DNA from 3 places in the Streptomyces sp. NPDC023838 genome. Region 3 is predicted to be linked to each of the others. Evidence: riboswitches for the same ligand, from Rfam matches in the RefSeq annotation. Region 3 holds a riboswitch; each other region holds the start of a gene.
What was found. A riboswitch is a leader RNA that binds a small molecule or an ion and turns the genes downstream of it on or off. The one in region 3 is predicted to bind cobalamin.

Region 1: another riboswitch for cobalamin. It lies ahead of AB0G17_RS29880 (cobalamin biosynthesis protein); the one in region 3 lies ahead of AB0G17_RS11315 (iron ABC transporter permease).
Region 2: another riboswitch for cobalamin. It lies ahead of AB0G17_RS08905 (CbtB domain-containing protein); the one in region 3 lies ahead of AB0G17_RS11315 (iron ABC transporter permease).

What each region holds. Positions count from the first base shown of each region.
Region 1 is NZ_JBFAAD010000032.1:65,635-75,503, reverse strand. Features, by position in the region: gene AB0G17_RS29895 (putative cobaltochelatase) at 1-1,531, opposite strand, end outside; gene cobN (cobaltochelatase subunit CobN) at 1,528-5,181, opposite strand; gene AB0G17_RS29885 (cobyric acid synthase) at 5,178-6,725, opposite strand; gene AB0G17_RS29880 (cobalamin biosynthesis protein) at 6,722-7,651, opposite strand; cobalamin riboswitch at 7,759-7,901, opposite strand; gene AB0G17_RS29875 (hypothetical protein) at 8,024-8,248, opposite strand; gene AB0G17_RS29870 (inorganic phosphate transporter) at 8,277-9,545, opposite strand; gene AB0G17_RS29865 (class II aldolase/adducin family protein) at 9,757-9,869, shown strand, end outside.
Region 2 is NZ_JBFAAD010000005.1:227,309-237,177, forward strand. Features, by position in the region: gene AB0G17_RS08855 (TMEM165/GDT1 family protein) at 1-119, opposite strand, end outside; gene AB0G17_RS08860 (ABC transporter permease) at 436-1,179, opposite strand; gene AB0G17_RS08865 (HNH endonuclease family protein) at 1,426-2,079, shown strand; gene AB0G17_RS08870 (alkaline phosphatase D family protein) at 2,176-3,996, shown strand; gene AB0G17_RS08875 (DoxX family protein) at 4,259-4,738, shown strand; gene AB0G17_RS08880 (VTT domain-containing protein) at 4,894-5,535, shown strand; gene AB0G17_RS08885 (DUF2277 domain-containing protein) at 5,620-5,856, opposite strand; gene AB0G17_RS08890 (RNA-binding S4 domain-containing protein) at 5,908-6,342, shown strand; gene AB0G17_RS08895 (hypothetical protein) at 6,461-6,742, shown strand; gene AB0G17_RS08900 (CbtA family protein) at 6,889-7,662, opposite strand; gene AB0G17_RS08905 (CbtB domain-containing protein) at 7,678-7,902, opposite strand; cobalamin riboswitch at 7,939-8,085, opposite strand; gene AB0G17_RS08910 (histidine phosphatase family protein) at 8,162-8,731, shown strand; tRNA gene AB0G17_RS08915 (tRNA-Val) at 8,887-8,958, opposite strand; gene AB0G17_RS08920 (hypothetical protein) at 9,140-9,869, shown strand, end outside.
Region 3 is NZ_JBFAAD010000007.1:87,346-97,214, reverse strand. Features, by position in the region: gene AB0G17_RS11355 (ABC transporter ATP-binding protein) at 148-1,965, shown strand; gene AB0G17_RS11350 (hypothetical protein) at 2,080-2,454, opposite strand; gene AB0G17_RS11345 (roadblock/LC7 domain-containing protein) at 2,529-2,918, opposite strand; gene AB0G17_RS11340 (transcriptional regulator) at 2,957-3,751, opposite strand; gene AB0G17_RS11335 (hypothetical protein) at 3,748-4,167, opposite strand; gene AB0G17_RS11330 (GNAT family protein) at 4,438-5,016, shown strand; gene AB0G17_RS11325 (amidohydrolase family protein) at 5,102-6,190, opposite strand; gene AB0G17_RS11320 (DUF5988 family protein) at 6,515-6,721, shown strand; cobalamin riboswitch at 6,826-6,958, shown strand; gene AB0G17_RS11315 (iron ABC transporter permease) at 7,068-8,123, shown strand; gene AB0G17_RS11310 (ABC transporter ATP-binding protein) at 8,126-8,893, shown strand; partial or broken gene AB0G17_RS11305 (ABC transporter substrate-binding protein) at 8,902-9,869, shown strand, end outside.

The DNA of each region.
Region 1 (9,869 bases), on a different contig from region 3:
GCAGCGAGAGCACCGCGCCCTTGACCGCGCCCATCCGCTGCCGGGCCGCCATCGAGCCGGAGGCGTCGACGACGAAGAGGACCAGGTTGCCCTCGCGGCCCTCCCTGGTCGCCTGGCGCAGATCGTCGCGCCGGACGACCAGACCGCGCCCAGAACGCCCGCGCGCCCGCTGGTGCGGCGCGGCCGCCTGGACCGTCGCCGCCAAGTGCAGCTTGGTGAGCGCGCCCTGCGGACGGCGGGCGCCGGTGGTGCGCCCCTGCGCCGTACGAGCCCGGGAGCGGCGCCCGGCCGCGCCCTCGCCCAGCCCCGGCACGCTCAGCATCTTCGTACGGAACGGCTCGCCCGCCCGTACGGCCTGCTGCTCTCCGGCGCCGGACGGCTGCGGCTCGCCGCCCTCGCCCGCCTCGGGGCGCGCGGGAGTGTCCCCGGCGCCCGCCTCCGGCGTCGGACCACCGTCCTGCGGCGGCTGACCGCCCCCGCCGCCCGGTCCGTCCGGATCCGGGTCGTCGTCCTCGCCCTGGTCCCCGCACTCCTGCAGGGTGTCGTCGAGCTTGTCCTCGTCGAGGCCGGGGGCGTCGAACGGGTTGCGCCGGCGCCGGTGCGGCAGGGCCAGCAGCGCCGCCTGCCGTACGTCCTCGGCGAGCACGTCCGTACGCCCCGCCCAGGCGGCCAGCGCCGTTGCGGTGCGCGCCATCACGATGTCGGCCCGCATGCCGTCGACCTCGAAGGCGGCGCAGGTCGCGGCGATCTGCCGGAGCGCGGCGTCACCGAGCCGCACCTCGGGCAGCAGCGCGCGCGCCGCGACGATCCGCGCCCGTACGGAGCTCTCCTCGTCGGCCCAGCGTGCGGCGAACGCGGCGGGCTGGTCGTCGTAGGCGAGCCTGCGGCGGACCACCTCGACCCGCTGGTCCGGCTCCCGCGAGGCCTTCACCTCGACGGTCAGCCCGAACCGGTCGAGGAGCTGGGGCCGAAGCTCCCCCTCCTCGGGGTTCATGGTCCCGACGAGCAGGAACCGCGCGGCATGCCGTACGGAAACGCCCTCGCGCTCGACGTACGAGGCACCCATGGCGGCGGCGTCGAGGAGGAGGTCGACCAAATGGTCATGGAGCAAGTTGACCTCGTCCACGTACAGGATCCCGCGGTGGGCGTGGGCCAGCAGGCCGGGCTCGAAGGCCTTCACGCCCTCGGCGAGCGCCCGCTCGATGTCGAGCGCACCGACGAGACGGTCCTCCGAGGCACCGACCGGCAGCTCCACCATCCGAGCGGCCCGCGCCGCCCCGGTCCCGGCCTCGTGCGGCCCGTCCGGGCACGCCGGGTCGGGCGCCGCCGGGTCACAGGAGAACCGGCACCCGGTGATGACGTCGACCTCGGGCAGCAGCGCCGAGAGCGCCCGCACGGCGGTCGACTTGGCGGTGCCCTTCTCGCCCCGGACGAGGACGCCGCCGACCGCCGGTGACACCGCGTTCAGCAGCAGCGCGAGACGCAAGTCGTCCTGACCGACGATCGCGGTGAACGGATAAGGCGTGCTCATGCGTCGTCACCCTCCAGGTCGCCCTCAAGCTGCAGATAGGTCGCGCGGAGCTGCTCCAGCGTCTCCGCGTCCGGTTCGGCCCACAGGCCCCGGTCGGCCGCTTCGAGCAGCCGTTCCGTGATGCCGCGCAGCGCCCACGGGTTGGACTTCCGCATGAAGTCCTGGTTCTCCGGGTCGAAGACGTACTCGGCCGACAACTTCTCGTACATCCAGTCGTCGACCACGCCCGCCGTCGCGTCGTACCCGAACAGGTAGTCCACGGTCGCGGCCATCTCGAAAGCGCCCTTGTAGCCATGGCGCCGCATCGCCGCCATCCAGCGCGGGTTGACCACGCGCGCGCGGAAGACGCGGTGGGTCTCCTCGCCCAGGGTGCGGGTCTTGATCTGGTCCGGGGTCGCCGAGTCGCCCACGTACGCCTCCGGGGACTCGCCCGTGAGGTGCCGCACCATCGCCACCATGCCGCCGTGGTACTGGAAGTAGTCGTCCGCGTCGACCAGGTCGTGCTCCCTCGTGTCGACGTTCTTCGCCGCCACCGCGATCCGCCGGAACGCCGTCTCCATGTCGCCCCGCGCCGCGCGCCCGTCCAGCCCGCGCCCGTACGCATAGCCGCCCCACACCGCGTACACCTCGGCCAGGTCCGCGTCCGAGCGCCAGTTGCGCGCGTCGATCAGCGGGAGCAGGCCCGCCCCGTACGCCCCCGGCTTGGAGCCGAAGATACGGGCCGTGGCGCGGCGGCGGTCGCCGTGCTCGGCGGTGTCCTCGTCGGCGTGCGCCCGGACGTAGTTGGACTCGGCCGGCTCGTCCAGCTCCGCAACCGTGCGCACCGCGTCGTCGAGCAGGCCGACCACGTGCGGGAACGCGTCCCGGAAGAAGCCCGAGATGCGGACCGTCACATCGATGCGGGGACGGCCCAGCTCCGCGATCGGGACCACCTCGAAGCCGGTGACGCGCCGGGACGCGTCGTCCCACACCGGGCGGCAGCCGAGCAGCGCCAGGATCTCGGCGATGTCGTCACCCTGGGTGCGCATCGCGGAGGTGCCCCAGACGGTGAGGCCCACGGACTTCGGGTACTCGCCGTTGTCCGCGAGGTAGCGCTGCACCAGCGAGTCCGCCAGCGCCTGGCCGACCTCCCAGCTCAGCCTGGACGGGATGGCCTTGGGGTCGACCGAGTAGAAGTTCCGGCCGGTCGGCAGGACGTTGACCAGGCCCCGCGTGGGGGAGCCCGACGGGCCCGCCGGCACGTAACCGCCGTCCAGCGCCCGCAGGATGTGGGTGATCTCGTCCGTCGTACGGGCCAGGCGCGGCACCACTTCGCGGCAGGCGAAGTCGAGGACCGCCACGGCCGGGGCGAGTTCGGTGCCCAGGACCTCCGCCACCAGGGGGCCGCACGCGGCCGCCGCCCAGTCGCGCTCCTCCATGCCCTCCGCCAGGCGGCGGCACAGCTGCTCCAGCAGGTCCACGGCGTCCGCCGCGCTCCGCGCCGGGCCCTCGACCCGGTCCGTGAGCTCCACCGGCACCTTCAGCGGCGCGCCCGGCTCGGCGAGCAGCTCCTTCTCCACCAGGCCGAAGTGCTCGGCCAGCGACGCGCGCAGGCCCGGCAGCGCGTTGGCCTGGCCGCCCCACACCTGGGAGGCGCGCAGCACCGCGAGCACCAGGTTGACCCGGGGCTCGGCCTCGGGGCCGCCGCCGAGGATGTGGAGTCCGTCGCGGATCTGGACGTCCTTGATCTCGCAGAGATAGCCGTCGATGTGCATGACGAACTCGTCGAAGTCGCCGTCGTCCGGCTGCTCGTCGATGTGCAGGTCGTGGTGGAGTTCGGCGGCCTTCACCAGCGTCCAGATCTGCGCGCGCACCGCCGGGGCCTTCGTCGGGTCGAGGTCGCTCACCAGCGCGTACTCGTCGAGGAGTTGCTCCAGTTTGGCCAGGTCGCCGTAGGTGTCGGCGCGGGCCATCGGCGGGACCAGGTGGTCCACGACCGTGGCGTGGCCGCGCCGCTTGGCCTGCGTGCCCTCGCCCGGGTCGTTGACGATGAACGGGTAGACCAGCGGCAGATCGCCCAGGACCGCGTCCGGGCCGCAGCCGGAGGAGAGGCCCAGGCCCTTGCCGGGCAGCCACTCCATGGTGCCGTGCTTGCCCATGTGGACGATCGCGTCGGCGCCGAAACTGTTCTCCAGCCACCGGTACGCCGCCATGTAGTGGTGCGACGGCGGCATGTCGGGGTCGTGGTAGATCGCGATCGGGTTCTCGCCGAAGCCGCGCGGCGGCTGGATCATCACGACGACGTTGCCGAACTGGAGGGAGGCGAGCACGATCTCGTCGCCGTCCACGTACAACTGGCCCGGGGGCTCGCCCCAGTGCTCCAGCATGCCGTCGCGCAGCTCCGGCTCCAGCTTCTCGAACCAGGCGCGGTAGTCGGCGAGCGGCACGCGCGCGGGGGCGGCCGCCAGCTGCTCCTCGGTGAGCCACTCCACGTCGTGGCCGCCCGCGTTGATCAGGCGGTGGATCAGCTCGTCGCCGTTGTCCGGGTGGCCCTCCACCACGTAACCGGCGTCGCGCAGCGCGTCCAGGACGCGCACGGCGGAGGCGGGCGTGTCCAGGCCCACCGCGTTGCCGACGCGGGAGTGCTTGGTCGGGTACGCGGTGAAGACCAGGGCGAGCTTCTTCTCCGCGTTCGGCTTGTGCTTCAGGCGGGCGTGGCGCACCGCGATTCCGGCGACCCGGGAGGCCCGCTCGGGGTCGGCCACGTACACCGGCACGTCGTCCGGGCCCTGCTCCTTGAAGGAGAAGGGGACGGTGATCAGCCGGCCGTCGAACTCGGGGATGGCGACCTGCATCGCCGCGTCCATGGGGGAGAGGGCGGCGTCCGACGCCTCCCATGCCGCCTTGGACGAGGTGAGGCAGAGCCCTTGCAGCACCGGCACGTTCAGGTCGGCCAGGGCGCCGATGTCCCACGCCTCCTCGTCGCCGCCCGCGCTGGCCTGCGACGCGGTGGTGCCGCCCGCCGCGAGGACGGTGGCGATCAGCGCGTCCGCCCGGCCCAGCGTCTCGTAGAGCGCCGGGTCGGCGCCGCGCAGCGAACCCACGTACACCGCGAGCGCGTTGGCGCCCTGGGCTTCGATGCGGTCGCACAGCACGTCGACGAAGGCGGTGTTGCCGGAGAGCTCGTGGGCGCGGTAGAAGAGCACGCCCACCGTGGGGCGGCCCTCCACGTACGCGCGCGTGCCGTGCACGCCCCACTCGGGCATCTTCTCCGGCTCGGCGAAGCCCACGCCGGTCAGGAGCACGGTGTCGGAGAGGAACCGGGACAGCTCCACGAGGTTGCCCGGTCCGCCCTCGACCAGATAGCGCAGTGCCTCGGCGACCACGCCGGCCGGGACCGACGACTCGGCCATCAGCTCCGCGTCCGGCACCGACTCGCCGCCGAGCAGCACCGTCGGGACGCCGGACGCCTTCAGGGCCGCCAGCCCGTCCTCCCAGGCGCGCTTGCCGCCCAGCAGGCGCACGACGGCCACCGACGCGCCCTCGATGAGCGCGGGCAGCTCCTCGGCCACGTCGATACGGGTCGGGTTGCCGATCCGGAAGGGCGCCCCGGAGGCCCGGGCCGCCAGCAGATCCGTGTCGGCGGTCGACAACAACAGCACAGTGCTCATGCGGGTGCTCCAGGTGCGATGAAGGGAAGTCCGGCGGGCGCGCCCTGCTCGATGAGCCGCATGAGCGCGTCCGTGTCCGCGTGTTCTTCGATGAGGTCGCCGAGGCGGTCCAGCTGCTCTTCGCGCAGCGCGCCGAACGACGTGTCCGGGGCGGGCACGAAACGCCGTCCGGCGGCGCTCGCGACCCGCTCCAGGAACCGTCGCCTGAATCCGTCGCTCTCAAGTGATCCGTGCCAGTGCGTGCCCCAGACCGCACCGACCCGGCATCCGTCCAGAAAGGCTTCCCCGCCCAGCACTTCGGCGACGCCGTGGTGGATCTCGTATCCCTCCACGGGCTCGCCCAGCGCCTCGCCGGTCGGCCGTGCAAGTGTCTTCTCGGCCGCGAACCGCACCCGTACGGGCAGCAGTCCGAGCCCCGCCACGGAACCCGCCCGTGACTCGACCTCGTCCTCGATGTGCTCTCCGAGCACCTGGAACCCGCCGCAGATCCCCAGCACCGGACGCCCCTCGGCCGCCCTGCGCGCCAGCTCCCGCGCCAGCCCCCGTTCCCTCAGCCATTCCAACGCCCGGACCGTGCCCCGGGTTCCCGGCACGACGACCAGATCCGCGTCGGCCAGTTCCTCGGGCCGGTCCACGAACCGTACGATCACGCCCGGTTCGGCGGCGAGGGCGTCGACGTCGGTGAAGTTCGACATCAGCGGCACCGCGCAGACCGCGACCCGCAGCACGTCCTCGCCGACCGGCGGCGCCACCACGGACTCGCGCACGGCGCCCCGCAACGACACCCTCCCCCGAGCTCTCGAACTTCCTCGAGCAGGGGGGACCCCCATGCCGTCCTCCTCGTCGATGCCGAGCCCGTGCGCGAACGGCAGGATCCCGTACGTGTGGCGCCCGGTGAGCCCGCGCAGCATGTCGATGCCGGGTTCGAGCAGCGAGACGTCGCCCCGGAACTTGTTGACGATGTACCCGGCGACCAGTGCCTGGTCCTCGGGGCTCAGCAGCGCCGTCGTCCCGAAGAACGAGGCGAACACCCCGCCCCGGTCGATGTCGCCGACCACCACCACCGGCAGCTTCGCGGCGCGCGCGACGCCCATGTTGACGATGTCGGTACGCCGCAGGTTGATCTCGGCCGGACTGCCCGCCCCCTCGCAGATCACGGCGTCATATGTGCCCCGCAGCCGCTCCAGGCAGTCCACGACGGTGCCGAGAAGCGCCTCCTGGCGCCCGCCGTGGTAGCCGCTGGCGCTCAGTTCGCCGACCGGCTTGCCCATGAGTACGACCTGGCTCGACCGATCGCTCCCCGGCTTGAGCAGCACGGGGTTCATCAGCGCGGACGGCTCGACGCGCGCCGCCTGCGCCTGCATCGCCTGCGCGCGCCCGATCTCGGCGCCCTCGCGCGTGACGAACGAGTTGAGGGACATGTTCTGTCCCTTGAACGGCGCGACCTTCACGCCCTGACGCACCAGCCACCGGCAGATCCCGGCGGTGACGACGCTCTTCCCGGCGTCCGAGGTGGTGCCCGCGACCAGCAGTCCGCCGCTCATGTTCGTACCTTCCTCACCGCGATCGCCACGCCCAGCGCCAGCCAGCCCACCCGGCGCGACAGCCGCACCGCCCGCTCGATGTCGGGGACTTCCACCGCCCGGCCGCCCCCGTTCAGGACGGGCCGGTGCTCGACGCGGCCGCCGTACGAGAGCGTGCCGCCGAGCCGTACGCCCAGCGCGCCCGCGAACGACGCCTCGACGGGGCCGGCGTTGGGGCTGGGGTGTTTGCGAGCGTCGGTCCGCCACGCGCGCGTGGCGGCGCGCGGATTACCTCCGGCGACCACCGCGAGCGCGGCGGTGAGCCGGGCGCCCGGCCAGCCCGCCACGTCGTCCAGGCGCGCCGAGGCCCATCCGTACCGCAGATGGCGCGGCGAGCGGTGGCCGACCATCGCGTCCAGCGTGTTGACCGCACGGAACGCGACCAGACCCGGCACTCCCGCGAGCGCCCCCCACACCAGCGCGCCCACGACGGCGTCCGAGGTGTTCTCGGCGACGGACTCGACGACCGCGCGCGCGATGCCGGGCGCGTCCAGGGACTGCGGGTCGCGTCCGCACAGATGGGGCAGACGTGCGCGGGCCGCCTCGACGTTCCCGGCCTCCAGGGCCGCGCCGATCGCGCGGGCCTCCCGGCCCAGTGAAGTGCCGCCCACGACGGCCCAGGTGGCGGCGGCGCTCAGCGCCACGGAGGCGGCGGGTCGGCGTCGTACGGCACGGGTGGCGAGCAGCGCGGCGCTAGCGGCGCCTCCGGCGCACACGGCGGTGTGCAGCGCGCCCCAGCCCCGGTGGTCGCGCCACAGCGCGCGCTCCACGGCGGCCGCGGCACGGCCGAACGCGGCGACCGGGTGCCCGCGGCGGGGGTCGCCGAGGAGGAGGTCGCCGAGGAGACCGGCGGTGGCGCCGTACGCGAAAGTGCGATCGGCACGCATGGGGTCAGCCCGCCGCAACGCCGAGAAGGGCTCTGGTACTTCCGGGGGGTGCCGGCAACAGGCAGGCGCGCATGGCGGTATGTCCTCACTCAGGGTGTCCGCGCCCTGGTACGACGTCGACCGGCGGTGAGAGTTCCTGGCTCACGGGGATGATTCCCCGATGACAGTGGCGGGACCGCGCCGGATTCGCACCGGCTTCCTCTTCTGCCGCCGTAAATGGCTCGGGCAGTCCACCATGCCCGGGAACGCCCGTCAACTCACTGCTGACCTGCGACGGGAGAGTGTGCGCAGGCACACAGGGAACCGCCCCCCGGCGGGGCCGGAGGGCGGTTCTGGGGTGCGTGGGGCGCTGTGCGCGGGCTGCTCGCCGGACTACTTGGCGACGATCAGATTGATGCCGTACGCGACGGCCGCCGCGCAGAGCGCGAAGCAGAGGTAGGCGGTGGTGCGGGCCACGGCGACGTTGCCCTTGCCGGCCGTGGCGGACTGCTGCTTGCTGAGGCCGACGATCCCGACGGTGAACAGGCCCACCAGGCCGACGGTGACGATGAGGCTGACACCGAAGACGGTGCCGAGAGCTGCCCAGTCGATGTGCATGACGATTCCTTAGGGGTGCGCGGCCGGGTCAGACGGTGGCCGGGCGGGCCGGGTCGGCGGGGGCCACCGGGGCCGGCGCCGGGATGGTGGCCGTCAGGTCGGCGGCCACGGCGGCGGCGGTCGGGGGCGGGGTGACGGCGGCCATCGCGGTGGTCACGACGCCCGCGGGCTCGGCCGGGGTCTCGGTGGCCGTGGCGGTGACGTCGTGGTGGTCGACCGGCTCGCGGCGCGACAGCTTCCAGATGAAGCCGGAGCCCGCGATCAGCAGGAGCGCCACGAGGACGACTCCCCAGGTGCCCTGGCCGGTGAGGAACTCGGCGCCGGCGCCGACCAGCCCCGCGGCAGGCAGGGTCAGGCCCCAGGCGATGAACATGCGGCTCGCGGTGGACCAGCGGACCACACCGCCCTTGCGGCCGAGGCCGGCGCCCATGACGGAGCCGGAGCAGACCTGGGTGGTGGAGAGCGAGAAGCCGAGGTGCGAGGAGGCCAGGATGACGGTCGCGGCACCGGACTGGGCGGCGAAGCCCTGCGGCGGCGCCAGCTCGGTCAGGCCCTTGCCCATGGTGCGGATGATGCGCCAGCCGCCGAGGTAGGTGCCCATGGCGATGGCCATGCCGGCCGAGACGATGACCCACATCGGGGGGTTGGCGCCCGGGTGCAGCACACCGCCGGCGACCAGGGCGAGCGTGATGATGCCCATGGTCTTCTGCGCGTCGTTGGTGCCGTGGGCGAGCGAGACGAGACCGGCGGAGGCGATCTGCCCGGCCCGGTAGCCCTTGGCGGTGGCCTTCTCGGCGGCCGGGTCGACGTTCCGGTTGATCCGGTACGTCAGACGGGTGGCCAGCATCGAGGCGACGCCCGCGACGATCGGGGCGGCGACGGCGGGGAGCAGCACCTTGGTGACGACGGTCGAGCCGTTCACCGAGGACCAGCCGGCCGACATCACGGCCGCGCCGATCAGACCGCCGAACAGGGCGTGGGAGGAGCTGGACGGCAGGCCGAGCAGCCAGGTCACCAGGTTCCAGAGGATCGCGCCGACGAGCGCCGCGAAGATCACCTCTGTTCTGATGCCCTTTTCGTTGATGATCCCGCCGGAGATCGTCTTGGCGACCTCCACTGACAGGAACGCGCCGACCAGGTTGAGCGCGGCGGACATGGCGACCGCCGCTTTGGGCTTCAGGGCGCCGGTCGAGATGGTCGTGGCCATCGCGTTGGCGGTGTCATGGAAACCGTTCGTGAAATCGAACACTAGAGCTGTCACGACCACAATGGCGAGCAGCAGCGTGATGTGTTCCATTTACCCAGTCAATCGTTCGACGTCAGTGGCTGTACGAACGTAAGCAACCTGGATGAACGGAAGGTGAACTGGGTCGGACTTCACGGTGTATCCAGCCGGTTTCTCGTGTGGTCGTTCACTGACAAGCCGGGCATACCGGCCACAGAGGCGCCATTGACGAGATACCGCTCACTCCGCCGCCCCGGGCGCGGAGCCTGCGAGGATCGCCCCCATGGGAGAGCCGAACGACTCCGCGGCGATCGCCTCGGCCTGGGCCGAGCTGACCGCCATCGCGCGCCGCACCGCCGAGGAAGGCCTGGTCGTGGGGACCTCGGGCAACGTCTC
Region 2 (9,869 bases), on a different contig from region 3:
AACACGTACGACGCCTTGTAGCGGGTCCCGAGCATCAGGCCCGCGAGCGCGGTCTTGTCGGGGAGCTCGGCGAGGAAGACCACGCCGAAGGTGATCGCCAGGATGGTGAAGCTGAGCACGGGAGAGGGTCCTCAATCGGTCGGGCGCGGCCGTACCGAGAGCGTGTCACGAAAGAATCCGGGGTCGCTTCGGCACGGCAGCGCCATGAAACGGTCATGGTCACTGCGTAGGCCGAAGGTCTCGCTGGCGAGCCCTCGCGGGCCTGCCTCCGGGCGCCGGCTGGGGCCCCCTGCTCGAAGAGCCCGGGGAAGTCCAGCAGTATGTCGACGTTCCGGCGAAGAGCTACTCCCCTTCTGCTCCGTACAGAATACGCGACGCCACCAGACCCCCGGCAGGGACCAAAGTCCCTCACACCCCCCACCACGGCCAGGGCCCTCACCCCGCCACATCCCGATGCACCAGCCCCCGCCCCACCAGCTCCAGCACCACCGAGACCGCCACCCCCTGCACCGCCATCAGCGCGACCAGCACGAACAGCTGCACCGCCCCCGCCTGCACCGGTGACGCCCCGCCGAGCAGCATCCCGACGAACGCGCCCGGCAGCGTGACCAGCCCCACCGTCCGCGTCTGGTCGAGCCCCGGCAGCAGCGCGTCCGACGCGGCGGTCCTGGCCACCTCCAGCCGCGCGTCCCGGTCGAGCAGCCCGAGCGCCATCCCCGCCTCCACCTCACCGCGCCGCACGGTCAGCTCGTCCAGCGCGCGCCGCCCGCCGAGCACCGTCGCGGTGAGCGCGCCGCCGATGAGGATGCCGGTGACGGGGATGAGCGCGATCCCCTTGACCGGGACGAGCCCGGTGAGCAGCAGCGCACCGACCACCGGGGTCACCCCGGCCGCGATCGGCAGCGCGGCCCACCACCAGGTGCCGTTGGGCGTCATCCGCCGCCCGGCCGTACGGACCGCCACCGCGTACATCAGCAGCAGGAAGCAGAGCAGCAGCGGCACCGAGCCGACCACCCAGCGGATGGCGCTCGCCACCACCGCCAGCTGAACGGTCGCGCGCACCCCGGCGACCATGATCTCCTTCGCCCGGCCGAGCCGCGCCACCGCCGCGACACCGGCCGCGGCCAGGAGCAGTACGGCGAGAACGACCCCCAGCGTGACATTGACGGGCAGCAGCACGCGCCCACGGTACGCCCGCGACCGCGCCCGCGCCGGGTGGTGCAACCGTGGCATACGGGGCGTCAGTTCCCTTGCGGGACAAGGGCGTCGCAATGACCACCGGAATCGCGACACCTCTTGATGTGACGTGCCCATGTCGCCACCCTGTTACCTGGCGCCCACCCCACGGAAACCCGGCGCCGCCACGATGACCGGGCCGCACACCCGTGCGCCCGGCCAAGGTCCCCCCACATCCAGGGAGTTCGCATGTCAGGTGTCTACGCGCGTCGAATAGCCAGGCTCTCCGCGCTCACCGCCTCCGCCGCCCTCCTCGCCACCGCCAGCCTGCTCACCGCCCCCGGCGCCCAGGCCTCACCCCCCGCCCCGGTCAGCGCCGCCACTGCCCGCAGCTATCTCGCGGCCATGACCGCCACCCCGGAGGGCTCCTCCGACGGCTACAGCCGCGCCATGTTCCCGCACTGGATCACCCAGTCGGGCACCTGCAACACCCGCGAGGTCGTCCTCAAGCGCGACGGCACCAACGTCGTCACGGACTCCAGCTGTGCGGCGACCAGCGGCAGTTGGTACTCCGAGTACGACGGCGCCACCTGGACGGCCGCCGCCGACCTCGACATCGACCACGTCGTCCCGCTCGCCGAAGCCTGGCGCTCGGGCGCCAGCGCCTGGACGACGGCGCAGCGCCAGGCCTTCGCCAACGACCTGACCCGGCCCCAGCTGATCGCCGTCACCGACAACGTCAACCAGGCCAAGGGCGACAAGGACCCGGCCGAGTGGCTGCCCTCGCGCACCGCCTACCGCTGCACGTACGCCCGGATGTGGGTGGACGTGAAGCACTACTACGACCTGAAGGTGGACTCCGCCGAGAAGTCCGCCCTCCAGAACGTCCTCAACGGCTGCTGAGCCCGGACCCGCCCGCTTCGGCGCCACCCGCCGGGCCGCCGGGGCTGTCTCGCCCCTCCGTCGTTCCGTACCGTACGGAGCGACGGAGGGGACGACATGGCCGGACTGCGCCTGGGACCACTGCTGCGGTACGTCGACGGGGCTTCGGGCGCCTCGGCCACGGTCTGGGTCGAGACCGACCGCCCGTGCACGGTCGCGGTCCGCTGCCCCGACAGCGCCTCCGGCTCCTCCCCTACGTTCCAGATCTGCGGGCACCACTACGCGCTGGTCCCGGTCACCGGCCTCACCCCGGGCGCCGCCACCCCGTACGAAGTGCTGCTCGACGGGCGGCGGGTGTGGCCGCCCGAGCGCTCCCCCTTCCCCCCGTCCGTGATCCGCACGCCCGCGCCCGGCGGCTCCCCGCTGAGGGTCGCCTTCGGGTCCTGCCGCTGGGGCGCCCCGCCCAAGGGCGAGCGCGACCCCGCCGGGCCCGACGCCCTGGACACGCTCGCCACCGGCCTCGCCGCACGGCTGACCGCCGACGCCACGCACGCGGACGCCGCCCCGGATACCGACCCGGACGCCGCCCCGGACAGCGCCCCCGACACCGGCCCGTACGCCGAGCGGCCCGACGTCCTGCTGCTCCTGGGCGACCAGGTGTACGCCGACTCCGTCTCGCGGGCGACCCGCCGCTGGCTCGCGGCCCGGCGCGATCTGGCCGACCCGCCGGGGGCACAGGTCGGGGACTACGACGAGTACACCCGGCTCTATGACGAGTCGTGGGGCGACCCCGAGATCCGCTGGCTGCTCTCCACCGTGCCGAGCTGCATGATCTTCGACGACCACGACGTCATCGACGACTGGAACACCAGCGCCGCCTGGCTGGCCGAGATGCGCGCCACCCCGTGGTGGGCGGAGCGGCTCACCGGCGGACTGATGTCGTACTGGGTCTACCAGCACCTCGGCAATCTCCCGCCCGCCGAACTCGCCGCCGATCCGCTGTACGCGGCGGTACGGAGCGGCCCCGACGGGACGGAGGCGCTGCGCCGGTTCGCGGCGGAGGCGGGCACCTCTCCGGCCACCGCGCGCTGGAGCTACCGCCGGGACTTCGGACGCGTACGGCTGCTGATGGTGGACAGCCGGGCGGCCCGGGTCCTGGACGAGCAGAAGCGCGCGATGCTCGACGAGACGGAGGCCGACTGGGTACGGGAGCAGGTGCTCGACGGGACGGACCCCGAGGGGACCGGCCCGTACGCGACCGCCCTCGACGGGACTGGCCCCGAGGCGACCGGCTCCGACGCCACCAGCCCCGAAAGGACCGGCCCGTACGACCACTTGCTCATCGGGACCTCGCTGCCGTGGCTGCTGCCGCCGCTCGTCCATGACGCGGAGGGCTGGGACGCGGCCCTGTGCCGGGGCGAACGCGGCCCGCGCTGGGCGCGGTTCGGCGAGAAGGTGCGCCGCCGGGCCGACCTGGAGCACTGGGCGGCCTTCCCGTCCTCCTTCGCCCGGCTCGCGGAGCTGATCGCTCAGGCCGGCAGTGTGCCGCAGGCGCCCGCCACGGTCTGCGTGCTCTCCGGCGATGTGCACCACGCGTACCTCGCGGAGCCGGTCTGGCCCACCGGCGGCCCCGACGCGCGCGTGCTCCAGCTGACCTGCTCGCCCGTCCACAACTCCGTCCCGCCGTCCCTGCGGGCCATGTTCCGCTTCGGGTGGAGCCGGTGGGGGCGGCGGCTCGGCCGGGCGCTGGCCCGGCACGGCCGTCTCGGCGCGCCGCCGGTGCGCTGGCGCAGGGCCGGCGGCCCCTGGTTCGGGAACCAGTTGATGACGCTGACCCTGACCGGCCGCGCGGCCCGCCTCCGGCTGGACCAGGCGCGGGCAGCCGGGCGCGACGGGGCCCGCCTGGTCACGGTCCTGGACGAGGACCTCACGCACTAAAGCCCGAGCCGAACTCCGTAAAGCCCGAGCCGTAAGCCGCCCGAGGCGCCTTCGCAGCCCCGCGCGCCGCCACTCCACTCGTAACCCTGCGTCCCGGCGCGTTCGCCATACGTTCACATATGCCCCCCGTAAAGATGAATTTCGGCCAGCCTCAACCAGAATTGAGACATCTACTTAAACTTGAACTTGCAAGCACTACTCAGGTCTACCTAACCTTGAGGCTCCACCGGCCCCGTCCCCCACACCGAAGGAGCCCGTCCCCATGGCTTCCCCCACGCTCCCCTCCGCTCTGAACACCGAGCGCGCCAAGCCCTACGCCCTGGGCCTCTTCCGCATCGTCACCGGCTTCCTCTTCGCCTGCCACGGCGCCGCCTCGCTCTTCGGCTGGTTCGGCGGCGCGGCCGGGACCGGCGGCACCGTCGAGACCGGCGCCTGGCCCTACTGGTACGCGGCAGTCATCCAGCTCGTCGGCGGCCTGCTGATCATGGCCGGACTCTTCACCCGCTCCGCCGCCTTCCTCTCCTCGGGCTCCATGGCGTACGCCTACTTCGACGTGCACCAGTCCGGCGCACTGCTCCCCCTGCAGAACGGCGGCGAGAACGCCGCGATGTTCAGCTGGGTCTTCCTGCTGCTCGTCTTCACCGGCCCCGGCGCCCTCGCCCTCGACCAGCTGCTCGGCGCCCGCGCCACCGCCACCGCGCCGGAGGCCGCCACCGCCGCCCCGGCGGGCGCGGCACGCTGACGCACCCTCACCGCCCGCACAGCCGTTCACCGGGTCGCCGGTGACATCCCACCCCCGAACGGAAACCCCGCGCGCCCCAGGCGTACGCTGTACGGCTGTACAGCGACCCGACCGCGGACCAGCGACAGCGGGGCGCATTCCGTTCGGGGGTCGTAGTGCTGGAGAGTGTGGGGTTGCTGACGGGCAGCCCATGGATTTACGCCGTGGTGACTGTCTCCGTTCTCCTGGACGTGTTCCTCCCGGTCCTGCCCAGCGGGGTCCTGGTGATCACCGCCGCGACCTCCGCGGCGGCCGGGTCGACCACCGCGGCGGGCGCCCCGCACGCGATACGCGACGTGCCCGACCTGCTCCTCCTCGCCGCCTGCGCCGCCGCGGCCTCGGTCCTCGGCGACCTCGTCGCGTACCGCCTCGCCTGGCGCGGCGGGGCGCGGCTGGACCGGGCCATCGCCCGCTCGCGCCGGCTGACCCGCGCACAGGAACGTCTCGGCGCCGCACTGAGCCGGGGCGGCGGCGCGCTCGTCGTCATCGCCCGGTTCGCCCCGGCGGGCCGGTCCGTCGTCTCGCTCGGCGCGGGCGCGGCGCACCGCACCCCCAGGCAGTTCCTGCCGTGGTCCGCCCTCGCCGGGGTGGTCTGGGCCGGATACAGCGTGGGGCTCGGCTACTTCGGCGGGCGCTGGCTCGGCGCGACCTGGCTCGGCACGGGCATCTCCGTCCTCGCCCTGTTCGCGGCGGGCTCCCTCGCCGCCTACGTCATGCGCCGCCCGGCCGCGGCCACGGCGGCCAGCCCGGCCGCCTGAACAGGCCTGACCAGCCCTGATCGCACGCCTCGCAGCCCGGCCGCACCTCCACCAGCGCCGTACCTACGCGCACCCGCGCCGCACCTACGCCGACGCCGACGTCCTGACCGGCACTCCCCGTATCTCCAGGCCTTCGAGCAGCTCGGCCGTGGCCCGCGCTATCTCGTCCACCGCCCGGTCGAAGACCTCCCGGTTGTGCGCGGCGGGCGCACGGAAGCCGGACACCTTGCGCACGTACTGGAGAGCCGCCGCGCGGATCTCGTCGTCGGTGGCCTCCTCGGGGAGGACCGGCGGCCTGAGCGTCTTGATGCTTCTGCACATGCCTCAAGTGTGACGGGTACCACTGACAACGGCCTCGGTAGAGTCGTGGGCATGGCGGCAGCAGACGCGGTGAAGGCACAGGGGGCCAAGGGCCCGGCGGGACCGGCGGGACCGGCGGGGCCCTCCGAGCCCGTACGGATCGACAGCTGGATCTGGTCCGTACGGCTCACCAAGACGCGTTCCCAGGCGGCGACGGCGTGCCGCGCCGGTCACGTCCAGCTCAACGGCGAGCGCGTCAAGCCCGCGCACACCGTGAAGGTGGGCGACGAGGTGCGGCTGCGCCTGGACGGGCGGGAGCGGATCGTCGTGGTCGCGAAGGTCATCCGCAAGCGGGTGGGCGCGACGATCGCGGCCGAGACCTATGTCGACAACAGCCCGCCGCCGCCCGCCCGCTCGGACGTACTGGCCGCCGGAGTGCGCGACCGGGGCATGGGCCGCCCCACCAAGCGGGACCGCCGGGAGATGGAGCGGCTGCGCGGGCTGTAGGGGCGCGTGAGGCGCCGACGCCCGCACAACTCGGAGGCCAACTCCCGCCGTACCGGAGTAGCTTGGAGGGCGCCCGGGGGCGAGGGGAGCCCCCGATCCGTCCCTAGAGGAACACGCCATGATTTTGTTGCTACTCGTCCTGGCGCTGGTCCTGTACGGCTTCGGCTTCAGTCTCGGCGGCATCGTGTTCTGCGTCGCCGTGGTGGCCGTACTCTTCAGCGCCCCACGCCGTGGCCGCTCCACGGCACCGTCCGGCGGCTCGTCCGGAGCCGGCGGCGGCCGTGGCACGGACACCGACTATCGGGCCTACCGCGCCCGCCGGGACCGTATGGACCGGTGGGAGCGGCGCTACCGCAGGGAGCGGCAGAGCCGTCTGTTCTCCCTGCGCCGCCCGGACTGATCGAGCGCCACCACAGCACACCGCACCCACAGCGCACAACAACCAGCACACAGCACACAGCACGCCGAGAACAGCGCATGGCCTACGCGCGCGAGGGCCCCGGACCATCACGGTCCGGGGCCCTCGTGCGTGCGGCGGTGCCAGGGTCAGTGGGCGGCCGCGGCCGTGCTCTCCACGGTCGTGCCCGAGTCCCGGGGCCCGGCCGGTGCGGCCTTGGGCACCAGGAGCCGTTCGGCGAGGTGGCCGAAGACCAGCCCGAAGCCGGTCCACAGGGTCACCTGGATGGCGAGGGCCGCCAGGCGGAACCGCCAGAGCAGCATGGCCGGGAAGTCCTTCGGGACCTCGTTGACGGTGGGCAGGAACGCGTACGCGAGCCCGACGGCGACCAGGAAGGCGGCCGCCGCGGCGACGGTCGCGTTCCAGTTGCCGAGGCGGGGCGCGAGCCGCTTGCCGAGGATCACGGCGGCGACGGCGAGCAGCACGCTCAGCGCGATCATCAGGAAGTACAGGGCGGTGCGTTTGCCGATCGTGTCGGGGTCACCGATGGACGGCGGGTTCGCCGGGTACTTCAGGAACGGGACGACGTAGACGGTCAGGAGCGCGCCGACCGAGACGAGCGCCGCCGTGGCGCGCGGCCCGAAGCGGCCGATCCGGCCGAGCGCCACGCAGAACGCGAGCGCGGCGATGCCGCCGATGGCCACGCCGAACACCAGCACACCGGTGGCGAGGCCGCCGGTGGACTGCAGGGTGCGGCTGAACACCTCTTCGCCGTGCTCGTGCGCGTGCGCTTCCTCGAAGTCGATGGCCGCGTCCACCCGGGGCTCACCCAGGAGGTACGCCACGACGAGCGCCAGGGCGCCCGCCGCCAGACCGGCGATCATGCCCCGCACCAACAGGGCCCTGACGGACAGGGAGTTCACGAGTCGGTTCCCCGGTCAGTGGCAGGGGAAGCCGAGCAGGTGGCGTCCGTCGTGGAGCCACTCATGGACGTTCTCACCGGAGATCAGGTTCGTGGCGCCCTGCTCGGCACCGACGAAGTACAGGAGGACGAGCATGAGGATGCCGAAGAAGAGCGCCCAGGGAGCGATCGCCTTGAGCGAGATGGGGGTGATGGCCGGCGTTGCAGCTGCGCTGGGCGCAGGGGCGGCGGAGAGTGCCACGGCAGAACCTCCTGGGGAACACGCGTCCCGGTCATTGGTGCCTTTGTCGACGGTGGTGGGTCTGACTTCCCCGCCTTCGCTCCCTGTTGAGGGCGCTCGCCGGGTTCACAGTGGCGCGACCGTGCCGGATTCTCACCGGGCTTCCTTCACACCGTCTTTATGTCCACGAGACCGTACCGCGTGACGGACCGCACCGCTACGGCGTACGGGGGCGCAGCCCCCGCGCGAAGTGCGTCAACGGCCGTGCTCTGCTTGTCCCATGACCGTACGCGTGATGTTGATCTCACCCCCGGCCGACCGCTACGCGCGCGAGGCGAGAGTCGGCGACGACGCGGCCGCCCCGGACGAGGGCGCGGTCCGCCGGGTCAAGGCCGCGGCGGCGGCGCTTCCGGTCCCGGCCCGCCGACTGAAGCCGCCGTCCTCCCTCTACGAGTTGGCGGACGGCTTGCCCACCTGCGACGAACCGGCCCTGACCGACTGGGATCTGGGCCGCTGGCGGGGGCGCCGGCTGGACGAGCTGAGCGCCGCGGATCCCACGGGCGTACGGGCATGGCTCACCGATCCCGCCGCGGCGCCGCACGGCGGGGAGAGCCTGCTCGCGCTCATCGCGCGCGTGGGCGCGTGGCTGGACACGCTCCCGGCGGCGGGCGGCCGGATCCTCGCGGTCGCCTCCCCGGCGGTGGTCCGCGCGGCCGTGACCCACGCCCTGACCCTGCCCCCCGCCTCCTTCTGGCGCCTGGACGTGGCCCCCCTGACCCTGACGGAACTCTCGGGCCGGGCGGGGCGCTGGAACCTGCGGTGCGGGCGGCCGGCGGAGGGGGAACGGTAACGACGAAGGGGCCCGCCCTGATCGGCGGGGGGCCTCCCTTGTGGTGGGATGCGGCATCCCTGTGACGTCCGGGCATGAAGCAGGCATGAAGCGGCCCCCCGGCCGAGATCGGCCGGGGGGCCATCGGCAGGCTCTCACCTGCCGCTTCCTACGGGTGGGCATGGACGGTTTCGAACCGCCGACATCTGCTTTGTAAGAGCAGCGCTCTACCCCTGAGCTACACGCCCGTGGCACATCCGTGGATGAGGGAACAGCGTACATGGCCTCCGGGGCCGGGCTGCAAACGCGTTCTCGGCGGCGGCCCGGTTCGGATCGCGGGACGCGGGGGCGCGGGAGGCCGGATCGGCCCGGGGCGGCGGGAGAGTGCGAACTAATCGGCCGGTGTGTTCGTCAGTACCAGGTGGGAGAATGAACCGGCAGGCGGACACGGCACGGGAGAGGGATGTGACGGCGACACACGCGCGGCCGTACAGCAGAGCGGGTGCCATCGTCCCCGGTGTCGGAGTGCGGGCCGCCGGAGGGCCGGTGGCCCGAGGCCGGGCCGCCAGAGGGCCGGTGGCCGGAGGCCGGGCCGCCGGGGGGCTGCGGGTCCTCGGGGACGCGTTCGCGCTCGTCGCGCTGCCGCTGGTGCTCGGGGCCGCGCTGCTGCCCGGGGCGTTCGCCGGAGGCGGGACGCGGCGGTGGTTCGGCGGGCGCGGCGAGAGCGTGCGGGCCGACGCGCAGGCGGCCAAGGACGCGGCGGCCGCCGCCTTCTACGAGCTGGACACCGCCCAGCGCGACCTGCGGATCTCCATCGAGACGATCACCGCGGTGGACAGCTCGCCGCGCGCCCGCAAGGCCGTCGACGACTTCGCGGCGCTCGGCCGGCGCATCGACGAGGTCAGCAACGACTACATCACCGCGGTCGACGCGTACGACCTGGACCGTGACGACCTGGACGCCTCGGTGGCCTCCCGGGCCAGGGGCGAGCTGACGAAGGCCAAGGACGACCTCGTCCGGGTCAAGGGCGAGCTCGACCGGTTCGAGCAGAGCCTGGGGCCGCTGCTGTCCACCGCCGAGACCCAGCTGGCGCGGCTCGCGCCGGCCGTGGAGCGGGCGCGACAGGCGCTCCTTTCCGCGAGCACTGCTCTCGATTCGG
Region 3 (9,869 bases):
GCGCACACACCTGACCGCCGGGGATCGGCGCGGATCCCCCGAGGTTCCGTCGCCCCGTGGCCGGCCGGACGAAAACGTGTGGACCGCGCGGGGGTCGGCGCGGGACACTCGTGTGCTCAACTGCCGGTTCGAGACACGGGGGTTGGGATGGAATCACCTGAATCGCGCGAGGGCTTACCGGGCAAGGGCTCGGTGCTCCTCGCACTGCGCTATTACGGACGCGAACTGGCCCGGCTTCGGTGGCTGACCGTGCCGGCGATGCTGCTGCCCGCGCTCGGCAACACCGGCATCCAGTACGTCGCACCACTCATCGTCGCCAAGCTCGTCGGCCGGATCGCCGGGGACGGCGGTACCGTCGGCATCGACCCGATGCTGCCCTATGTGCTCGGCTTCGCCGGGGTCCTGCTGCTCGCGGAGGCGTTGTGGCGCATCGGGATGCACTGCCTGAACCGCCTCGTTGCCCGCGGGATCGAGCAACTGTACGTGATTGGTATGGACGAGCTGTTCGCCAAGGACGCCGCCTTCTTCCACGACAACTTCGCCGGGTCGCTGACCAAACGGGTCCTGAGCTTCGCCACCCGTTTCGAGGAGTGCGTCGACACGCTGACCTTCAACGTGGTGGGCAGCTTCGTGCCGCTGGCGTTCGCGTCGGTGGTGCTGTGGCAGTACGACCCGCTGCTCGTGGTCGGGCTCCTGGTGCTGCTCGTGGTCACGGCGGTGTGCGTGGCGCCCCTGATCCGGCGCCGACAGGCGCTGGTCGCCCAGCGCGAGCAGGCGATCGCCCGGGTCTCGGGGCATGTCGCCGACAGCCTGATGAACATGGATACGGTCCGCTCGTTCGCCGCCGAGGAACGCGAGGCCGCCGAGCACCGATCCCGCGTCGCGGAGTCGCGGCGGCTCACCCTGCGCTCGTGGGACTACGGCAACCTGCGCATCGACACGCTGGTCGCACCCATGTCCGTACTGACCAATGTGCTGGGACTGGTGCTCGCCATCGGGCTCGGCGGGGGAGAGCACGGCGTCGAAGCGGTCATCGTCGCCTTCACCTATTACGCCAGCGCGACGCGGATCATGTTCGAGTTCAACCAGATCTACCGCCGTCTGGAAAGCTCGATGACGGAGGCCTCGCAGTTCACCGAGCTGCTCCTCGAACCGCCGACCGTGCTCGACCCGGCAGCCCCGGAACCGCTGCCGGCGCGGCCGGGCGAGGTGTGCTTCGAAGGAGTGACCTTCGCCCACGCGGGCGCGCAGCCACTCTTCGAGGGCCTCGACCTGGCGGTTCCCGACGGGACGAAGATCGGTCTCGTCGGCCGGTCCGGCGGAGGCAAGACCACGCTGACCCGGCTGCTGCTGCGAATGACGGACATCGACGGCGGCCGGATCCTGATCGGGGGGCGGGACATCAGCAGGCTGCGGCAGGGCGAACTGCGCGGCCTGATCGCCTACGTACCGCAGGATCCGGCGATGTTCCACCGGACGCTGCGCGACAACATCGCGTTCGCCCGGCCGGCCGCCACCAACGAGGAGATCCGCCGCGCGGCCGAGGCGGCGCACGTCACGGAGTTCGCCGACGCGCTGCCCGACGGCTTCGACACCATGGTGGGCGAGCGCGGGGTGAAGCTGTCCGGCGGCCAGCGCCAGCGTGTCGCCCTCGCCAGGGCGATCCTGCGCGACGCGCCGATCCTGCTGCTCGACGAGGCGACCAGCGCGCTGGACTCCGAGAGCGAGATCCTCGTCCAGGACGCCCTGTGGCGGCTGATGGACGGGCGGACCGCGCTCGTGGTGGCGCACCGGCTGAGCACGGTCGCCACCATGGACCAGCTGGTCGTCCTCGACCGCGGCCGCATCGTCGAACAGGGCACGCACCACAGGCTGCTCGCCGCGGGCGGCGCCTATGCGAAGCTCTGGCAGCACCAGTCGGGCGGCTTCCTCGACGACACCCCCGCGGGGGCGGACCGGCGCTGAACCGGATCGGTGAGGTGGCCGTCCGGGGGATCAGGAGGAGTTCGCCCGGACGGGGCGCCGGAACGTGCCGGGTCCGGCCCGGCACGTCCTGAGCGCTCCTACGGGAAGGGCGCCTCACACCTCCAGCGCGTCCTCCACCCGACGCAGCTGATGACGGGCCATCGCCAGGTTCGCGCGGCTCTTGTCGAGGGCCAGGTAGAGGAACAGGCCGGTGTGACCGCGGCTCCTCAGGAGGCGGATCAGGTGGTACTGGCCGCCCAGGGTGATGAGGATGTCCTCGATCTCGTCCTTGAGGCCCAGCAGTTCCATGGTCCGCACCTTCGCGCGGACCACGTCGGTGTTCCCGGCGGCGGCCACCGACAGGTCCAGGTCCTTGCCGCCGCCCAGCGTGCCGAGGGCCATGCCGCTGCTGTAGTCGACGAGTGCCACGCCGATCGTGCCCTCGATGGAGGTCATCGCTTCCTTGAGCGCGGTTTCGGTGTTGCCCATGGGGTTCACACGTCCTTTCCGGTGGGTGTTCTGTGTCGAGCTCCGGGGCCGGGCGGCCCGGGATCCGGTGCTGGTCATGAGGTCTCCAGCCGTTCGAGAGCGCCGTCCACGAGTTCGCCGATCCGGGCTCCAGCCCGGCGGGCTTCCAGATGCAGACGGCCGACGTTGGTGCGCGGCGGCGCGAGCAGGGTGAGCACGGCGGCGGAGCCCGCCGCGTAGGTGGCGGCGTAGCCGTCCTCGCCCTGTACGAGGAGTTCGCGGAAGGCGCCGCGGCCGGTGGTGTGCGTGAGCCGCTGGGCGACGCCGAGGGCGGCGGCCGTCAGGGCGGCGACGGACTCGGCCTCGTCAACGGCGTCCTGGGCGAGGACGAGGCCGTCGACGCTGGCGGTCAGGGCACCGGTGATCTGTGGCAGGCGCGTTCGCAGTCGGCGCAGCTCCGCGACGATCTCCGCTTCGGCCGTCATCAGCTGTCTCCTTTCGGCGCGCTGGCGCAGGGCGCGGATCACGGCATGGCCTCCAGGGCGTCCCGCACCCTGCGGAGCAGCGCTTCGTCAGAGGGATGCGCCGCCTCCGCGGACGCGCGTACGACCCACTCGGGCACGGTCTCCCCGGGGGCGGGCGCCAGGGGTGTCTCGACCGCGCCGACCGCCGCGAGCCTGCGCACGTCGACGATGGTGTGGAAGGCGGGCCGCCCCAGCAGACGGGCTATGGCGCCCGGGGTGCGGACGCCGTCCACGGCCGCGAGCAGGGTGCGCTGGCGTACGGTGACCGGCAGACCCGGCCGGTCCGGTACCCGTACGACGGGCGCGGTGTCGACCTCGGGGTGGGGCCAGATCCGGTCGAGCAGTTCCCTGCGGCGCCCGGCCTCCCGGGCCAGCGCGTGGGCGGTGACGGGTCGTACGGGGCCGATCCAGTGCACGGCACCGTATCTGAACCGGGTCGGGCCCTTGCCGGGTGCGAGCGCGAAGAACGCCGCGTCATGGAGCGCGCCGAGATGGCACAACTCCAGCTCCCCGCAGGCGACTTGTCCGCTCTCGACGAGGAAGCGCCCCACCGCGCCGCGCGCGCCTGCCTGGTCCACGGCCCGCTGCCAGCCCTCGGGCCGCACGCGGCCGCTCGCCGTGAGCAGCACCTCCAGCCCGGGCGCGGCGGGGCTCTCCGCATGGACCACCTGCCCGTCCACGAGATAGAGGGTGCCCGTGTCGCGCAGCAGCGCGCCGGTGGCCCGCTCGGCCACGAGCCGTACCAGCATGGGCGAGACGAGAGCCGACTCGCGGGCGTCGTCGGTGAGCGTCATCCGAGGACCAGCCGTTGTGCCAGGTCGCGCAGGCGCAGCCGGGCCATGGCGAGGTTGCCCTGCTCGCGGTCGAGCCACAGGTACAGGAAGAGGCTGCTGTCGAAGGTCGTCTCGACGAATCGCAGGAGGTGGTAGCCGGTGCGGGAGGTGACGAGCACGTCCTCGACCGGCAGCGCCCCTGCGGGATCCGCCTCATCCCCTTCATCCACCGCTTCCATCTCGGCCGCTGCGAAGGCGGGGTGTTCGGCCGCCGTCCGGGCGAATTCGGCGGCCTCCGCGGCCGTCGTCTCGTGGTCGCCGCAGGGCGAGTCGCCGATGGTTCCCAGGGCCAGCCCGCTGGTCCAGTCGACCACCGCGGCGCCCCGCACGCCGGGCAACCCCATGGTTTCCAGCAGACACTCATCGATTCCAAGCACGCGCGACTTCCTCCCTGGTGCCGCCGTGGACGGGCTCCGCGTCTGGTGCTCGACGCGGCTGAGGTGACGAGAGGTTACGCAGCGTGTCGCCCACTGGGGGAAGTTCTGGCATTTTCCAGCGGAACATGCGCGGCGTTGGCTAGGGTGCGCCGACCCCACGGGGAGGCGTGGGCGACGGCTCGGGCGACCGCGAGGGCGCGCGGGTGGGCCGCGACGATGCGCACCCGGCGTGACCTGTACTGCCCGCGTTGCGGCGTGATCGAATAGGGGATGACATCGTTCTGGACCGGCGGCCGGATACGCCTGCGCGGTATCGAGCCCGACGACTGGGCCGCGTTCATGCGCTTCGCCGAGGACGAGGAGCGGTTGGGTGACCTGCTGAACCCGCCCCGCTCCGCCGAGAGTTTCCGTGACTGGGCCAGGGAACAGGCTGCTGCCAAGTCCGATGGCGACTGTTTCGGGCTGGCGATCGAAGCCGTCGAGACCGGCGACACGGTGGGTGCTGTCGGCTCACACCAGGCGGACCCGCGTGCGGGGTGGTTCGAGTACGGCGTCACCATCGGCGCCGATCACCGGGGCAAGGGATATGCGGCGGAAGCGGTGGTGATGCTGCTGCGCTTCATGTTCGCCGAGCGGCGCTATCACAAGTGCGCAGCGCGGATCTTCGCCCACAACGAGGCATCGCTGGCGCTACACCGGCGGCTCGGTTTCGTCGAGGAGGGTCGCCTCCGCGATCACGTGTTCCTGGCCGGCCGACACCGTGATCTCGTCATGATGGGGATGCTCGCCGAGGAGTTCGCCCAGCTGCACTCGATGAGCGAGCCCGATGGCTCGGGGGGCCGCCGGTGACTGAAGCGCCGCAGTCGGTGGAGCTCGCCGACTGCGGCGCTCAGACGTGGTGGCAGTAGGGGGCGTTCGCCCCGGGGTATGTCCGTCACGTTGCCCTGCATACCTGCGGCGCGCTCTCGTGGAGGCTGAGCAGCCGGTAGTAGTTCTCTCCGAGGGCGATGTCACGGAAGGCCCGGTCGTTCAAAGCCTTGTTGATCCGGCTGGTGACTTCGAGTTCTTGCTCGTAGACGTGGTAGTCCTTGTCGCGCGAGGCCACGAAGTCGGTGCCGGGAATGGCCCTGGTCGGATACCGGTCGAAGAACGTGGCGTACTTCTGCCGTACTCCCGGCTTGCTGAAGTAGTTGTCTTCCAGGACCCGCCAGCTGAGGTCCAGTGTGAGGCGGGGGTACTTGTCCAGGAGTCTCTTCATGATCCCGATGTGCCGGTCGGGATCCATGGTGGTGAGCTCCTTGGAGAGCCCCATGTGTGCCCACACGATCTTGTTCGCCGGATACCGGTGAAGCGTCTCCTCCATCAGATGGAGATACTTGGTCTGCTCCGCGTTGTTCCCGAGGTCCGAGTGGATGGTGATCGGGATCCCGCGGTTCCGTAGCACCTTCATGAACGGTGCCCAGTTCTTGATGTTCTCGCTCGTCGCGGCGGTGTGGTGGTTGGGGAACAGCGCCTGCTTGACGAGGTTCACCTCTCCCGCCCACCGGAAAACCCCTGGGAACTCCTTGTCGTACAGCGCGATGCCCGGCGGGATGGTCTCCGGGTGATTCAGATCCATAAAGGTCATGGAGACGGCGAGTTCGGGGTCCTTGGGCTTCGCCGCCACGTAATTCTCGGCGTTGGCGAAGTCGTTCTTCATGCTGGGCGCGACGGATGTGCCGGGGCAGTCCAGGTAGTACGTGCAGGGGGAGTTCACCGGCAGCATCTGCCCGATGCCGTACATGCTGGCGTGCCGGACACCGCTCTTGTGCAGGTAGCCGGTGAGTTCGTCGAACCCGATCGCCGGGCCACCGAACGGGCGGAAGTGCAGATGACTGTCGACCTGAGAGGTGTAGGGCTCTCTCGCGCGGTCAAAACACGCCGTCCCGGCCACCGCCGAGCCCGCCCCGGTCGACGAGGCGGCGACGGCCACCGCTGTCAGTACCGCACCGGCCATGCCGAGGCGCCTGGTGATGTGTGACATGCCGATGATGACCTCCGGTTGACTCGGTCTTCTGTCGCGGCCCTGGGCTATGGCGGCCAATTCGGCGCGTGCCGCAAGGGCATGGGGAATGTGCCCATGGAATGGTCCTGGCAGGCTTGCCGAAATGGCCGGGCCTCGGGGCGAAGGTGTTCGACTTGTCACCCGGACGCCAGTGCGCTCCGACAGGGGGAGGGTGACAACTCGCCCGTTACTCGACGCCGGGCATTCGTCCAGCGGAGGGATTTGGGAGTTCGGGGCCGTGGTTCCGTGTACGACCGGGGAAGAAGTCACTCCGCCGTGCAATGACCCGCAAAGGAGCTGGCTGTGTCGAATGCTGCGAGGGCTGTGCTTGAGGGCGGCCCGGATGACCTGCCGGACCGCATCGTGACGATCACCGAGCCGGACGCCGAGGTGAAGGTGCCGTTCAGGGGCGGCTACGAACACTTCGAGGCCACCCAGCGGCACCAGGACACCGCCGAGGGATCACTGCGGGTCTACCAGTGGATCTACCGCACCGCGATTGCCGAGTAGCCGGCGGCCACCGGGCGTCCTCGCTCGGGATTCGTCACCCCACGGCTCGTGGGCAGGAGTACGGGGACGGGCAAGGGCGGTAGGCCCGGGCGGCCCTGGAGAGCGGTTTGTTAGGCTCGCCTTGCCTCCCGTGGGGGAAGTCCGGTGAGAGTCCGGCGCTGACCCGCAACGGTGTGCGCGGCGACCCTGGGGTCCGTCGCGCGAGCCCGATCGCCCGCGAGGGGTCCAGCGATCCGTTGACTGCTCGCCGTGGACTGCGAGAGGGGGCCGCGCGGCCGGTGCGGCCGTACGGGCTGTCTCCTGCTCTGTCTTCAGCAGGCGGCCCATGCGAAGGACGGCCCCGCCCGTGCACCGAAGGACTGCCCCCGGCCGGATACCCGTGCTGCCGCTCAGCCTGGCGCTGGGACTGGTGCTCCTGCTGTCACTCATGTGCGGCGTGGGACTTGGCGCCGCCGGGGTCGGCTGGGGGCACGTGCCGCGCTTTCTGTGGGCCGGGCTCACCGGCGGAACCGTGCACGCGCGTGACGCGGCCGCGTACACCATCGTCTGGGAGATCCGGCTGCCCCGGGTCCTGCTCGGCGCCGTCGTCGGGGCCGGGCTCGCGGCGGTCGGTGTCGCCGTGCAGGCGATGGTCCGCAACGCGCTGGCCGACCCGTTCGTCCTGGGCATCTCCTCGGGTGCGGCGGTGGGCGCCAACGCCGTCATCCTGCTGGGGGCGTTCGCGGGGCTGGGGGTGTGGGCGCTGTCGGTGTCGGCGTTCGCCTCGGCGCTTGCGGCCATGGCGCTGGTGTACGCCGTGGCCCGCTCACCCCGCGGGCTCACCCCACTGCGGCTGATCCTGACGGGGACGGCACTGGCGTACGGCTTCGAGGCCCTCACCACGGTCATGGTGTTCGGTGCGGCCCGGGGCGAGGCGGCCCGGTCGGCGATGATGTGGCTGCTGGGCAGTCTGGGCGGCGCGACCTGGGCGCAGGTCCCCATCGCCGCGGTGACCGTGGCGGGCGGATGGACGTGGCTGCGGTGGCGCGCCGAAGCGCTCAACGCCCTCGCCATGGGCGACGAGACCGCGGCCGCCCTCGGCGTCCAACCGGCCCGGCTGCGCAGGGAGTTGTTCCTGGTCACGGCCGCCGTCACGGGAGCCGTCGTCGCGGTCAGCGGGGCCATCGGGTTCGTCGGACTGATGGTGCCGCACGTCGTCAGGATGCTGGTCGGCGCCGACCACCGGCGGGTGCTCGCCGTGGCGCCGCTCGCCGGAGCGGTGCTGCTGGTGTGGGCGGACGTGCTGTCGCGGCTACTGCTGGCCCCGGCCGAGCTGCCGGTCGGCGTGATCACCGCGGTGGTCGGGGTTCCCGCGTTCCTGCTGCTGATGCGGCGCGGCGGCTACGCGTTCGGGGGGAGCTGAGGATGCGGCTCGACATCGACGAGGTGACGATCGAGGCCGCCGGGGCCCGGCTGGTCGAGGACGTCCGGCTCGCCGTGGACACCGGGGCGTTCGTCGGACTCGTCGGGCCCAACGGCAGCGGGAAGTCGACCCTGCTGCGCAGTGTGTACCGGGCGCTGCGCCCGGCCCGGGGAACCATACGGCTGGACGGCGAGGCTCTGCACGCCATGCGCCCCCGGGCCGCCGCCCGCGTCCTGGCCGCGCTGCCGCAGGAGTCGTCCGCCGACTTCGACTTCACGGTGGCCGAGGTGGTCGCCATGGGGCGGCTGCCGCACCGCGACCGTACGGCCGCATCGGACCGGGAGATCTGCGCACGGGCGATGACGCGGACGGGCGTCGCCCATCTCGCCGACCGGGGCTTCCTGAGCCTGTCCGGCGGCGAGAAACAGCGGGCCCTCATCGCCCGCGCACTCGCCCAGCAACCCCAGGTGCTGGTCCTCGACGAACCCACCAACCACCTCGACATCGCCCACCAGTTGGACGTCCTCACGCTGGTCCGCGACAGCGGCCTGACCGTGCTGGCCGCCCTGCACGACCTCAACCTCGCCGCCGCACACTGCGATGTCCTGTACGTCATCGACGGCGGCCGGATCGCGGCCAGCGGTCCGCCGCACGAGGTCCTTGAACCCGCACTGCTGGCGTCGGTGTTCGGCGTGCGCGCGCACCGCGTACGCCATCCAGGAACCGGCGCCCTCCAGCTCCTGTTCGACCTGCTCCCGCCCACCACCTGAGGATCCCCATGCGCAAGCTGCTCGCCACCGCCCTCTGCCTGGCCGTGGCCGCCACCGGTTGTGGTGCCACGGTCGAGTCGTCCGGGTCCGGGGACGCCAAGTCATCGCCGGTCACCCTCACCAACTGCGGCCGCCAGGTGACGTACGACAAGGTCCCCGAACGCGTCGTCACCAATGACGTCGGTATCACCGAGCTGATGTTCGCCCTCGGCCTGGAGGACCGCATGGCTGGTTTCGCCATGCCCGACGACAAGGGGGACATCGGCGGTCTGCCCTGGAAGGGCGGCTACGACAAGGTGACATGGCTGTCCAAGGACCAGCTCACCAAGGAGAACGTCCTCGACGCCCGCGCCGATCTGGTCTTCGCCGGCTGGAACTACGGATTCCGTGAGGACGGAGGCTTCACCCCCGACGCGCTCAAGAAGCTCGGCGTCGCCTCGTACGTCCTCACCGAGTCCTGCCACAACGGCCGCACGTCGTCCTCGCGCGGCATCATGCCGCCACTGGACGCCCTCTACGCCGACCTCACCAACCTCGGCAGGTTGTTCGGCGTCGAGAAGCGGGCCGCCGCGCTGATCCAGGACTTCAAGAAGCAGATCGCCGACGTGCGGGCGAAGGCGCCCAACGGAGCCGACCGTCCGTCGGTCTTCCTCTACGACAGCGGCCGGGACACGCCCTTCACCTCCGGCCGCTATGCCGCACCGGAGCAGATCATCACCGAGGCCGGAGGCGTCAACGTCATGCACGACGTGGCGGACTCCTGGACCACCGTCGGCTGGGAGAGCGTCGTCGAGCGCGACCCGGACACCATCGTCATCTGCGACTACGGAGATGTGAGCGCCGAGGAGAAGAAGAAGTTCCTCCTGTCCTATGCCCCGCTGCGCAACGTCTCCGCCGTCAAGCACCGGCGCATCTTCGTCCTCGACTACGCCGACCTGGTCGAGAGCCCGCGCAACCCGTCGGCGATCGCCAGGCT